4 regions of the Limosilactobacillus pulli genome follow, and region 1 is predicted to be linked to each of the others. Evidence: predicted binding sites of a transcription regulator. Region 1 holds the regulator's gene; each other region holds the start of a gene.
The links. The regulator NrdR, encoded in region 1, represses ribonucleotide reductase genes. The targets are predictions, from matches to a motif close to ACACNATATATNGTGT.

Region 1 (3,174 bases):
GCTGAATCAGGATCATGTAGCCGGCCTAGGCAATATCTATTGTGATGAGGTGCTGTGGCAAAGCTGCATCAATCCTGAACAGCCGGCCAATTCGCTGACTGACGAGCAGATTCGAATCTTACACGACAATATCATCAAAGAGATTGCCAAGGCGACTAAATATAAGGGAACGACCGTGCATACGTTTATGAATGCCTTTGGTGAGGCCGGTGCCTTTCAAAACCAGTTGGAGGTTTATGGTCGTGGGGGCGAAAAATGTGAGCGCTGTGGCCATAAGCTGGTCAAGATCAAGGTAGCTCAGCGTGGGACGACTTTTTGTCCGCATTGTCAGCCCTTGGAAGGTGATCAGAAATGACGCTGGTAATCGGACTGACGGGCGGCATTGCAAGCGGCAAGTCAACTATCAGCAGCATTCTTAAAGCAGTCGGCTGGCCGGTGATTGATGCCGATTTGATTGCACGTCAGATTGTAATGCCGGGCAGCAAAGGATTGGAACAGATCGTAAATCGCTTTGGTCCTCAGATGCTTAATTCCGATGGTACGCTTGATCGCAAAAAGCTGGGTAAAACGGTTTTTGATGATCCTAAAAAGCTGAGTGATCTGGACAAAATTGAACATCCGCTGATTCAAGAAGCAATCGATTCCCAGCTGGATGAATTTAAAAAACAGCATCTGCCGGTAGTAGTGCTGGACGTACCATTGCTGTTTGAAACGGGAATGGATGAGGAGTGCGATCTGACGGTTTTGGCAGTCGTTGATCAGGCAACACAGCTGAAGCGTTTGATGAAGCGGGATCAGATTTCGAAAATGGATGCCGTCAAAAAAATCAGTTCGCAAATGTCTTTAAAAGAAAAGATGCAGCGAGCTGATGTAATTATCGATAATAACGGTACGCTTGAGCAAACGCGTAGCCAGGTAGCAGAATTGGTTGACCGGGTAAGTCAGCATCAATTATTATAAATGTGATAAGATAGATGCATAACCAATTAACAGGAGGAACCTGTATGCAATGTCCACACTGCCATCATAATGGATCGCGCGTAGTTGACAGTCGTCCAAGCGAAGACGGCATCTGTATTCGTCGTCGTCGCGAATGTGCAAACTGTGGCTTTCGCTTTACTACCTTTGAGCGCTATGAGGAGACGCCGCTTTTGGTAGTCAAAAAAGACGGTACGCGCCAGGAGTTCAATCGCCAAAAGGTCCTAAACGGTCTGGTTCGCTCAGCCGAAAAGCGTCCCGTCAGCATGGAAAAGCTTACCAGCATTGCCAATGAGGTTGAAAGACGCGTTCGTTCAATGGGAGAAAATGAGGTATCCAGCCAGGTAATTGGCGAATACGTAATGAACGAGCTCAAAGACGTCGATGAGATCTCCTACATTCGTTTTGCCAGTGTCTATCGTCAGTTTAAAGACGTTGATGCGTTTATGAATGAGCTGGAGGCAATGATTAATCAAAATCATCAAAAGCATCAAGACTAACTAAGGGGGAGTCGTTATGGCTGAGGTGCAAGGACGCTTGACGCCGCAAACCGGCTTTATCGTGGCCGCTGCGTCAGACTTTGTACGGTTTGACCAGGCGACTTTTATTGATTTTTATCAACCATTGTTAAGTCCCACCGCGCTGGGGCTTTTTTATGCTTTACAAAGTCAGCTCAAGCCCGATCCGATGCTGACCAAGCGCCAGGCGCACAGTATCATGCTGGATCGTTTAAATCTTGGCATAGCTCAGTTTGCTGAAGCCCGTAATGCTTTAGAGGGCGTTGAAATGCTGCAGACGTTTTATCAACAAGATGAGATTGGCGGCGTTTTTGTCTATGTGCTGCAGCCAACCATGACGCCTGAAGAATTTATCAATGATGATCTTTTGAGTGTACGGCTGCTTCAACAGATTGGTGAGCAGCGCTTTAATGAATTAGTGGCCCATTCCAGACGCTATCAGTTTGATACCAGTCGCATGCATAATCTGACGCATGACTATTTTGAGGTCTTTAAACCGGACCGGGCGGCTTGGGATGCAGAACGCCCAACACTGAATAATGCCAGAGCTACGGCCGTGCAAAAAAGCAATGCTATCAAGGCAGTCCCGCAAAATGATTTTGATTTTGGCCTTTTGCTCAGCCGCCTGGAAAACCGCGGAGTTGATCTGCAAAGCGTCAAGGATCAGCGTCGTCTGATTTTGACTGAGAGCTTGATGTATGGCATTGGTGCCCTTGAAATGGCTGATCTGGTTTTTGACGCGACTGATTTTAGAACCAGTATGCTGCAGCCAAATATTCTAAAGCAGCGCATCGCCGCCAAATATGCCGGTACGCTGCGTCAAAATGATGATCCGGCGCCGGTGGTTGCTGCTGGCGATGAAAATTTAGATGGGCTGGGTGAAACGGAACGCAATCTGATCAAAGTTGCTCGTGAAAATACACCTAATGACTTTTTGGCTGGCATCAAACAAAGTGTTGGGGCTGCATATGTCTCTCCAAATGAACGCAATACCGTATTGAGAATGATTGAAAATAGCGGTATGCCAAATGAGGTTATCAACATCTTGATCAACTATATGTTTGTTGAAAAAGAATATACAACCTTAAAATCGGGCTTGGCTGACGGGATTATCAATGCTTGGACCAAAGCGGGCGTCAAAACGGCTGCCGATGCGATTCGCGAGATCAAAAAACATCGTAAAAACAATGAAAAACAGGCAGGTGCAAAGCCGCGCCGTCGCTATTATTCAAGTGGACGCAGCAATATTAATGAAGAGCTGCCGGAGTGGGCTAAGCATCCAGAAAAAGTCAAAAACAAAGAACCATCGGCCGAAAAACTGGCTAAGATTGACCAGATGCTGGCTGAGCTCAATCAGCAAAAAAATAACCCAGGTACCAAGAAATAATGATTGGAGGGATTGCCAATGCGTCCTATCATGGAAACCATCAACTCGATCATTGGTGGTCAAAGCGGCTCGCCACAGTATCGGGAACTGATCAAAAAGGCTTATCAGGATCCCGATGTCCAAAAATTTTTGCGTGAGCATCGCAATGAACTGTCCAATGAGCAGATCGAACGAGGCAGCTCCAAACTTTATGAGTTTTATCATGAAAAAATACTGCTGCAAAATCACCAAGCAAGCATTGCACCGGGCTATACGCCACAACTGGTCGTCAGTGCGGGAAGAATCGACGTA
Region 2 (3,174 bases), on a different contig from region 1:
GGACTGAACAGATACATGTCCTGATTGCTTTCGACCAGCTCATAAAACTTGTCAGGGACGGTAATTCCAAGCGATAGCGTCTTGATCCGAATCTTTTCGTCGGCGTTTTCTTTCTTAGCAGACAAAAAAGCCACGATATCAGGGTGGAAGACGCTAAGGTAAACCACACCGGCACCTTGTCGCTGGCCAAGCTGATTGGAATAAGAGAATGAGTCTTCCAAAAGCTTCATAACCGGAACGACCCCACTGGCAGCGCCTTTGATCTTTTTGATTGGAGCACCGGCCTCACGCAGGTTTGAAAGATTGATACCGACCCCACCACCGATTTTGGAAAGCTGCAGAGCAGAGTTAATCGTGCGGCCAATTGAGTTCATGTCATCAGTTGCCTGAATCTCAAAACAGGAGACGAATTCGCCACGACGCTTGCGGCCAGCGTTTAAAAACGTTGGCGTGGCAGGCTGATAGCGTTGGTGAATCAGTTCATCGGCCAGCTGCATGGCCAATTGTTCATTGCCGTCTGCCAAAAACAGCGCATTCATGGCAACGCGATCAATGTAGTTTTCCAGATAGTATTCCTTGTCATTGGTCCGCAGCGCGTATTGGGCATAGAACTTATAGGCAGCCATAAATGAATGAAAGTGAAAATCCTGAGCCTTTAAATAGGCATAAAGCTCTTCGATAAACTCGAAACGATACTTATGCATAAAGCCGGTTTCGATGTAGTCATTTGCTTCCAGCCAGTCAAAGCGTTCCTTTAATGAGGAAAAATGCTTGGTGTTTAGCACGACGTTTTCTTTGATGAAGTCTTCTAATGCCTCGCGATCCTTGTCCAGTTGAATCTGGCCGTTTTTAGGAATGTTGAGCTCATTGTTGAGGTCGTAGTACTTTACCTTGGTAAGGTCGATGTCTGATAGTGCCATTGAATAACTCCTTTTCAGTGCAATAAAAAGCGGGCATCGCGCAAAATAATTGAACGATCCCCGGAGATAACGCAGTATAATTGACTGTTAGGCCAATTGCTTGAGCATGTCGGGACGGAAACCAGTGAAGGATTGACCATCTGGCAGCTTGATGACAGGCGTGGCCTTAAAACCATCAGCTTTCAATTGATCAACGTATTCTGGATGCTCATCGATGTTGTGCTCAATAAAGTCAACGTGGTGCTGCGTTAAAAACATTTTGGTCATCTTGCATTGAATGCAGTTGTTTTTAGAAAAAACGGTAATCATGAATCTCAATCCCCTTTAGCTTTTCGTGATTTAATGTTTTCTAGTATAGCGGGTTATAAAGAAATTACAAGCATTGACGCACCATATGATGTATGCTTACAAAATGTTAGCACAACATGTAGTGGCTAGCTGATAAGGGATTGAGGCATTACTACATGCTGCGGAAATTTTTATTTTCAATGATGATTGCTTCATAACTCATGCAGTAGCAAAATCACAAAAACCATTATACACTGATTAATAACAATTGATAAGGGAGAAAAATTTTGCAACCGGAAGATTATATGGAAATGGCACTGGCTGAGGCTCACCAAGCTGAATTATTAAATGAGGTACCGATCGGAGCGGTAGTCGTTTACCATGGTGAGGTAATCGGGGCCGGTCACAACATGCGGGAAAAATTTCAAAACGCTGCCTATCATGCTGAGATGCTGGCAATCATGGAAGCTTGTGAGTATCTTAAGAGCTGGCGGCTGGAAGAATGTGATCTGTACGTAACGCTGGAGCCATGCATGATGTGCAGTGGCGCAATCATGAACTCTAGAATCCGATCGTTATATTATGGAGCCAAAAACCCTAAAGCCGGAACGGTCGACAGTCTGTATCATCTGCTGAGTGATTCAAGGCTTAATCATCAAGTCGAGATTGTGTCAGGCGTCAAGGAAACCGAATGCCAGCAGATGCTGAAGCGGTTCTTTAAACGTGTTCGTAAAGAGCGCAAGGCTGCAAAAAAAGCTGCTCAGCAAAAGAATTAATTGAAGACTGGCATTTAAATTCAAAATAGTGTAAGATATTATTTGCCGTAAGGTCATGGGGCAAAGTTGTGCCTACGAATCGTGTCAGGTCCGGAAGGAAGCAGCACTAAGTTCGCTACAGCTTGTGCCCCATGTTTTTTTGAAAAATCAACCGCTGTGTGGCTTGTCTCGCACAGCTTTTTTTATGCATTGAACGTTTTTTAAATCGAATTGGCACGCTTTTGCTAGTATAATAAAAACAATATGGACTTTTATCAGAAAGGGAGCAGCTAAGATGAGCTATCAGGCGCTTTATCGGGTCTGGCGGCCACAGCGATTTGACGAGATTGTCGGTCAGCAGGTGGTTACCCAGACGCTTAAAAACGCAATTATAACCAATCAGATCAGTCATGCCTATCTGTTTGCCGGGCCACGAGGAACTGGTAAGACCTCTGCTGCCAAGATCTTTGCCAAGGCCATCAACTGTCATCATCAAAAAGACGGTGAGCCTTGCAATGAATGTGAGATCTGTCGGGCAATCACCAACGGGCAGCTGGGAGACGTTATTGAAATCGATGCTGCTTCCAATAATGGGGTTGAAGAAATTCGCGATATTCGCGATAAGGCCAAGTATGCACCGACCCAAGCCGACTATAAGGTCTATATTATTGATGAGGTGCATATGCTTTCAACTGGTGCCTTCAACGCGCTGTTAAAGACTTTGGAAGAGCCGCCAGCGAATGTAATCTTTATTTTGGCCACCACTGAGCCGCATAAGATTCCGTTGACGATCATCAGTCGAGTGCAGCGGTTTGACTTTCGCCGCATCTCAGCGCAGGATGCCTTTGAAAGAATGCGGTACATTTTGGATCAAAAGCATGCCCAGTATGAAGAAGACGCACTCTGGGTGATTGCCAATGCGGCCGAGGGCGGGATGCGTGATGCATTAAGTATTTTGGATCAGGTTCTGTCGTTTAGCGATAATCAAGTCAAACTGGATGACGCGCTTTTGGTTACCGGCAGCGTCACCAAGCAGCTGTTGAAAAAATATTTTGATGAGATTACTGAGCATCAAAGTGCAGCGGCTCTGCACACCATGAAAGAAATTTTGGACCAGGGCAAAGATGGTCAGCGCTTTATTGAAGATCTGATCTCGTTTATTCGCGATGTGCTGCTGTATCAAGAATCACCGCAGCTGGTCAATGTCGCCG
Region 3 (3,174 bases), on a different contig from region 1:
TTGGTTGACTGGCTGCTCAAGGAATTTGAAATTGATCACATTGTCAATTTCGCGGCTGAATCGCATGTTGACCGTTCACTAAAGGATCCGGAGCTATTTACCAAAACCAATGTATTAGGAACGCAGGTGCTGCTGGACGCGGCTTATCAAGCCAACATTCAAAAGTTCATTCAAATATCGACTGATGAAGTCTATGGTACGATGCCGCCTGGTCAATCGGCCAAAGAAGACGATCCGTTGCATCCCAGTTCGCCATATGCCGCCAGCAAGGCTAGTGCCGACCTGCTGGCATTAGCAATGGTGCACACGTTTGAAATGCCAATCTGTATTACGCGCAGCACCAATAACTTTGGTCCCCGTCAGCATCATGAAAAACTATTGCCGATGCTGATTCAAAATGCATTGCGTAACCGGCCATTAATGCTGTATGGCCAAGGTACCGATATTCGCGATTGGTTGTATGTCAAGGACAACTGCGCGGCGATTGATTTGGTTTTGCGTCATGGTCAGCTGGGGCAGATCTTCAACATCGGTGCTCATCAAGAAAAGAGCAATAATGAAGTCACGGCACTGGTCCAGTCAGAATTAGGCTTTTCTGATCAACTGATTCATCACGTCACAGAGCGTCCAGGGCATGATCTGCGCTATTCACTTGATACCACCCGGATTGAAAACCAGTTGCATTGGAAACGACAGACCGATTTTGAAAATGGTTTGAAAGAAACGATTGCCTGGTATCGCAAGCATCAACGCTGAACAAAAGATATTGTCCTTTAAGCAGTCGGTGAATTAGCTGGTTGTTTGGAGGGCTTTTTATTTACCCGTGAAAAGTTCTAAAAAGATCTAAAAGGATATAAAAATATCAATTGATGGTGACATAATGCTAAATCCATCTAATACCTTGATTTCTAAACAATATTTTTAGTATTTGATATTAACTTCAAAATCTACAGTTCGATCATTCGTCATAGTCGAGCTGTTTTTATAATAGTAGAAAAAATTTAAAAATAGCGTCTGGATCGCTTACTAAAAAATTTTTTGATACCGATCTAGCAGGCACTATTACGTTTTACCTGGACTAAAATTCATGCTAAGTCTTGATATATCAACGTTTAGCAACTAAGATAGTCTTTAGCTGTTTTGGAAACGATGATAATTTTGATCATATTTCCAAATTTATTTTTGACGATTTTAGGGGCATATCAAACGATAAATCAGCCGGCAATTATACATTGAATGCAATGCAATATGCGGCTGACCAAAAATAAGAAATTGAGTTTTGCTCTGCTTTTGATCGCCTTAACGTACGATTATGAAATCTATTTTATAACCTTGATTTGAAATGGCTGGTCAAGGCGTTACAACATATGGTGTGGAAAAAGTCAACCCTGACTAGATATTGTGTTTTGATTTGAAACTGGCTACTATAGATACTGTTCAAAAAAGGAGAGGATCATCATGAAGCTGCAGACGGAGAAAAACACCGGGCTAAAGAGTCTGGCTGATTTGAAAGTTGTAAAACGCGACGGGACAAAAACGCCTTTTTATGCATATAAGCTTAACTTAGTATTTAAGGCCCTTGACGCGGATTGGGCAACTCAACAATCCGTCTGCAAGGCCTTAGAAGAAGCCTTTAGCGATCAGGAAAGTGCCACGACGGTCGAGATTGCCAAAGCCTTTGTTGATGGGCTGCGTCAGGCGGGTCATGATGATCTGGCTACGCGCTACCTTGAATACCGTAAGCAAGATGAGGAAGCCTTTGCTGAAGCTACCAATCCAATGAACAAGCTGCATCAATTGTTTGGCCGCGATTCACATATCGTGCACGAAAATGCCAACAAAGACTCACGAGTCTTCAACACGCAGCGCGACCTGGAAGCTGGTGTGGTGAGTCGGGCACTGGGACTCAAAATGCTGCCAGGCATCGTTGCCAAGGCACATCTACGCGGCGATATTCACTGGCACGATTTGGACTACTCTCCAGTTATGCCAGAAACCAACTGTTGTCTGATTGACTTTGACGAAATGTTCAAAAATGGCTTTAAGATTGGGAATGCGTGGGTTTCTTCACCACGCTCCATTCAAACGGCCACAGCTCAGATGTCGCAGATTATTGCTAACGTAGCTTCACTGCAATATGGTGGCTGCTCGGCCAACCGCATTGACCAGCTGTTGGAACCATATGCTCAGCTGAACTACGACAAGCACATGAAAGACGCTGAGGAATGGGTGGCACCAGACAAGCGCGAAGCCTACGCCAAGGCCAAGACCAAAAAAGACATCTATGACGCCATGCAGGCACTGGAATACGAAATCAACACGCTTTATTCCAGTCAAGGGCAAACGCCATTTACTACGATCAACTTTGGTCTGGGAACGTCATGGATCTGCCGTGAGATTCAAAAGGCCATCTTGCAGATTCGCATCAAGGGTCTGGGCAAGGAACACCGGACAGCGATCTTTCCTAAGCTGATCTTTACGCTCAAGCGCGGTTTGAATCTCAAGCCAGGCGATCCTAATTACGACATTAAGCAGTTGGCCCTGGAATGTTCAACCAAGCGGATGTATCCTGACCTTTTGATGTACGACAAGATCAAGGAGATCACCGGCTCATTTAAGACACCAATGGGCTGCCGGTCGTTTTTGCAAGGCTGGAAAGATGAAAACGGCAAAGAGGTCAACTCTGGTCGGATGAATCTGGGCGTGGTTACGGTCAACCTGCCACGGATTGCCTTGGAAGCTCATGGCGACAAGCACCTGTTCTGGCAGATTTTTGCTGAAAAGATGAATATTGCTAAAATCGCGCTGGACTATCGGATCAAACGGACCAAGGAAGCCAAGCCGGAAAACGCGCCCCTGCTTTACATGTATGGCGCGTTTGGCAAGCGGCTAAAGAGAGACGACAGCGTTGATGAGGTCTTCAAGAACAGCCGGGCAACTGTATCGTTGGGCTACATCGGCCTGTATGAGGTCTGCTCAACGTTCTACGGTCCAAAGTGGGAACACAACAAAGAAGCTCACGATTTTGCGGTTTCGATTGTCAAGGAAATGCATGACCTGTGTGCCGAGTGGGAAAAAGAAGAAGGCTACCACTTCAGCGTCTACTCTACGCCAGCCGAGTCTTTGACGGATACGTTCTGCCGCGATGATGAAAAGAAATTTGGCCTGATTGAA
Region 4 (3,174 bases), on a different contig from region 1:
GGTTGGTGCAGCTGATGAGCCCAGTCTTGGCAGCTCCGATTCCAACCTTAAATCAAATTGATCCCGGTAGTCAAAGCGGGGCTAAGAAAGCATCAAGTCAAGACTATTCAATTGATGCTAAGCAATCGAATACCGACGTTTCCAAATCAATGATGGAGCAGTATCAAGTCGCCTACCACCAGGGCTTGATGGATGCACTGGAAAACAGACCCCAACAAGAGCCTGATCAAGAACTGCAGCAAGCAGCGTATCGTCAAGGCTTTCTGGATGGTATTAAGCTAAGAAGCGAACGATCGGCTTGGCAGGCAAAAATGCGTGAAGCCCAAAAGGCACGTGAGGCACAGACGGATCAGAATTCAACTGCTCAGATTGCAGATAAAAACAATCAGCATTTTGTCGATCCCGGCACTGATCAAAATACCAGTGATCAGTCAATTTCAAATGATCAGGTGTCTGCCAATCAGCCAATACCGACAAAATCATCTGAGGCAGCAGACAATGATCAGGCAGATCCGATTCTTTGTCCAACCAAGAATCAAGCACGCTTTATTGCTCAGCTGGGACCGCTTGCCCAAAAAATCGGTCAAGAGCATGATCTGTATGCCTCGGTACTGATTGCTCAAGCAGCACTGGAAAGCAACTGGGGGACCAGTGAGTTAAGCCGGATTCATCATAATCTCTTTGGTATCAAAGGTACCTGGCATGGACGCGGTGTTTCGATGACTACTCAGGAATGCTTTAATGGCCACCCAAGCATCGTGGCTGGTATCTTTAAGAGCTACATGGATGAAAAAGCGTCGTTAAACGATTATGTAGCCGTCTTGGACCAGCCGATGTATGCTGGGGTTCATCGAAAAAATGCCGGTAATTATCGAATCGCCACCAGTTTTTTAAAGGGACGCTACGCCACGGATCCCATGTATGATCAAAAACTGAATCAAATCATCGCTGGCTATCGGCTGACGCAGTTTGACCGGCCAATTATCCCAAACGATCGATCATCTGCTGGCAAAAGCGAGATTGTTTCGCATCATCGCCGACCACATTCAGGAAGTACGCTGGTTGAATCAACGATGCCCCACTCTGCGCATCGAGGATCTAAAAAAGTCAATCATCATACCTGGCTGCCAGTTGCCGGTGGAATCGGCAGTGTTGGCGTCTTGGAGGTTTTACGGCGTCTATATGGATAAAAAAAACATCGCTCAAGTCGGCTGACTCAAGCGATACCTTCAATAATTAGTAATTTTATGTTGCTGACTGGATTAACGGATTTCCTTTAAGCGCTCATCGATCATGTTTAAAACCGTGGTAACGTTTTGGGGGTCTTCCAGGTTGTACTTATCCAGATCAATCTTCATCTTGGGACTGGCATCATATTCTTGATACCAATCCTTATAGGCGTTCCACATCTTGTAGTAATAGTCTTTTAATTCAGGGTTGTCATCGATCTGCTCATAGTCGCGGCCCCGTTTTTTGATTCGGTAAAGGATGGTTTCAAAAGAAGTTTCTGAATAGACCATCAAATCAGGCGCTTTTTTAGGCAGCTTGTTCAAATCACTCATCATATTGTCGAGCAGCTTCAGATAAACGTCCAGCTCCGTATCAGTAATGTTGCCTTCTGCGTTGTTTTCTTTGGTGAACAGTGCATCCTCATAGATTGAACGGTCCAAGACATTGTTGTCGTCGCTGAGTGCCTGTTTGATCATGGAAAACCGCTTGTTTAAAAAGTAGATCTGCAACAGGAAGCCATACTGTTTAGGATCCTTGTAGTAAAGCGGCAAGACCGGATTTTCGCCCACCGGTTCAAAAAAGGCTTTTGTATTTAAGTGGTCAGCAATCTTGGCCGTAAGCGTCGTTTTGCCGACTCCAATCATCCCAGCTGTAATAATCACCATGTCGACTCCTCTTTATTTAAAAATTCAACTTGACCATCTTACTACAAAATATAGTGTCTGCCCATAAAATAAATCAATATTTTGTGGCCAACAACCAACTAAAGGTAAGCAAAATTGCGTCAGTTGGGCAATTGAGTGCGTCAAAAAAATTTGCCGTTTGCCAATTAAACAGGCAGAATGATAACAGTAAGTTTAGAAGGGACGAATAAGATGATTGAGCATATGGATGAGTTACGGATCAGAGAACAGCTAACGATCAGCCAGCAACAGGGAACCTTGGTCGAGGTTTATAATTTTGATGATGACGATACCTTTAACGTTGGGTTTGTGATTGCCATGGACCCACTGTTTGTTTTAATGATGACCTTGGATTGGGACTGCAAGATCAACGGCTTGACACTGATTCGTATCAAAAGCATCCATGCGGTAAGGAGCCAGACCGATTATTTGACGACCTGCTCATATAAAAGCAAGGTTGCTCAAGAGTATGGCTATTTTGATGTTTTTGGCCTGCAGCGTTTTTTGCGTGAGCACGACTTTCGCCATGTCAATTTATTGGACACGCTTTTAAAAGACTCGATCAAACATGAATTGCCAGTCGTGATCGGGACCAACAAATACAAAGGACGCGATGATTTTGAAGGAATGGTGCATGATCTGACTCATATTGGCTTGACGCTGCACTATTATAATGAGCATGACCTTTCTTCGCTTTGGACCTATGACATTTTACTGGCTCAAATTGACTATCTACGTGTGCGCGGTTTTCAGGCGATGCAGACCAAAGCAATTATGGATGGTATTTTTCACCAAAATTAAAAAAACTATGCTTTTGTTTCAATATTTTAACTAGCAGAGAGTAAATATGTGGTAAACTGATTCGTAAATAGGTTTACTAGTAAAACAAGAGGAAAGCACACACTATGAAACACAAAGTTACTATCCGCGATCTGGCAAAGGCTGCTGGCGTTTCAGTTACAACGGTATCGCAAATCCTGAATGGCAAAGGGCAGCGCTTCAGTCAGGCTACGCAGCAGCGAGTCTTAAGGCTGCGTGATCAGATGAACTATGTACCCGACTTCAATGCGCGCAACTTGATCATGCGTTCTTCCAAAACGATTGGCGTGTTAGTACCCAACATCGGCAATCCGTTTTTCAGCACTTTTATTCGTGGCGTGCAGGAAGCCGCCCGTGAAGCTGAATTTATGCCCTTGATCTTTAGTGCCAACCATGAAGAAAAATTAGAGCGCTACTATCTAGGCCGGCTGATCGAACGTGC

Region 2: a site for NrdR is predicted at 1,339-1,354, ahead of nrdH (glutaredoxin-like protein NrdH). Genes of this name have one in related genera too.
Region 3: a site for NrdR is predicted at 1,359-1,374, ahead of nrdD (anaerobic ribonucleoside-triphosphate reductase). Genes of this name have one in related genera too.
Region 4: a site for NrdR is predicted at 1,937-1,952, ahead of QOS03_RS08435 (deoxynucleoside kinase). Genes of this name have one in related genera too.

What each region holds. Positions count from the first base shown of each region.
Region 1 is NZ_CANCWQ010000001.1:115,239-118,412, reverse strand. It holds gene mutM (DNA-formamidopyrimidine glycosylase) at 1-355, shown strand, start outside; gene coaE (dephospho-CoA kinase) at 352-960, shown strand; gene nrdR (transcriptional regulator NrdR) at 1,005-1,478, shown strand; gene QOS03_RS00630 (DnaD domain protein) at 1,495-2,883, shown strand; gene dnaI (primosomal protein DnaI) at 2,902-3,174, shown strand, end outside.
Region 2 is NZ_CANCWQ010000005.1:31,741-34,914, reverse strand. It holds gene nrdE (class 1b ribonucleoside-diphosphate reductase subunit alpha) at 1-920, opposite strand, end outside; gene nrdH (glutaredoxin-like protein NrdH) at 1,008-1,229, opposite strand; gene tadA (tRNA adenosine(34) deaminase TadA) at 1,496-1,984, shown strand; RNA gene ffs (signal recognition particle sRNA small type) at 2,032-2,128, shown strand; gene dnaX (DNA polymerase III subunit gamma/tau) at 2,259-3,174, shown strand, end outside.
Region 3 is NZ_CANCWQ010000037.1:5,014-8,187, reverse strand. It holds gene rfbB (dTDP-glucose 4,6-dehydratase) at 1-756, shown strand, start outside; gene nrdD (anaerobic ribonucleoside-triphosphate reductase) at 1,459-3,174, shown strand, end outside.
Region 4 is NZ_CANCWQ010000038.1:11,907-15,080, reverse strand. It holds gene QOS03_RS08440 (glycoside hydrolase family 73 protein) at 1-1,190, shown strand, start outside; gene QOS03_RS08435 (deoxynucleoside kinase) at 1,263-1,895, opposite strand; gene QOS03_RS08430 (hypothetical protein) at 2,106-2,714, shown strand; gene rbsR (ribose utilization transcriptional repressor RbsR) at 2,819-3,174, shown strand, end outside.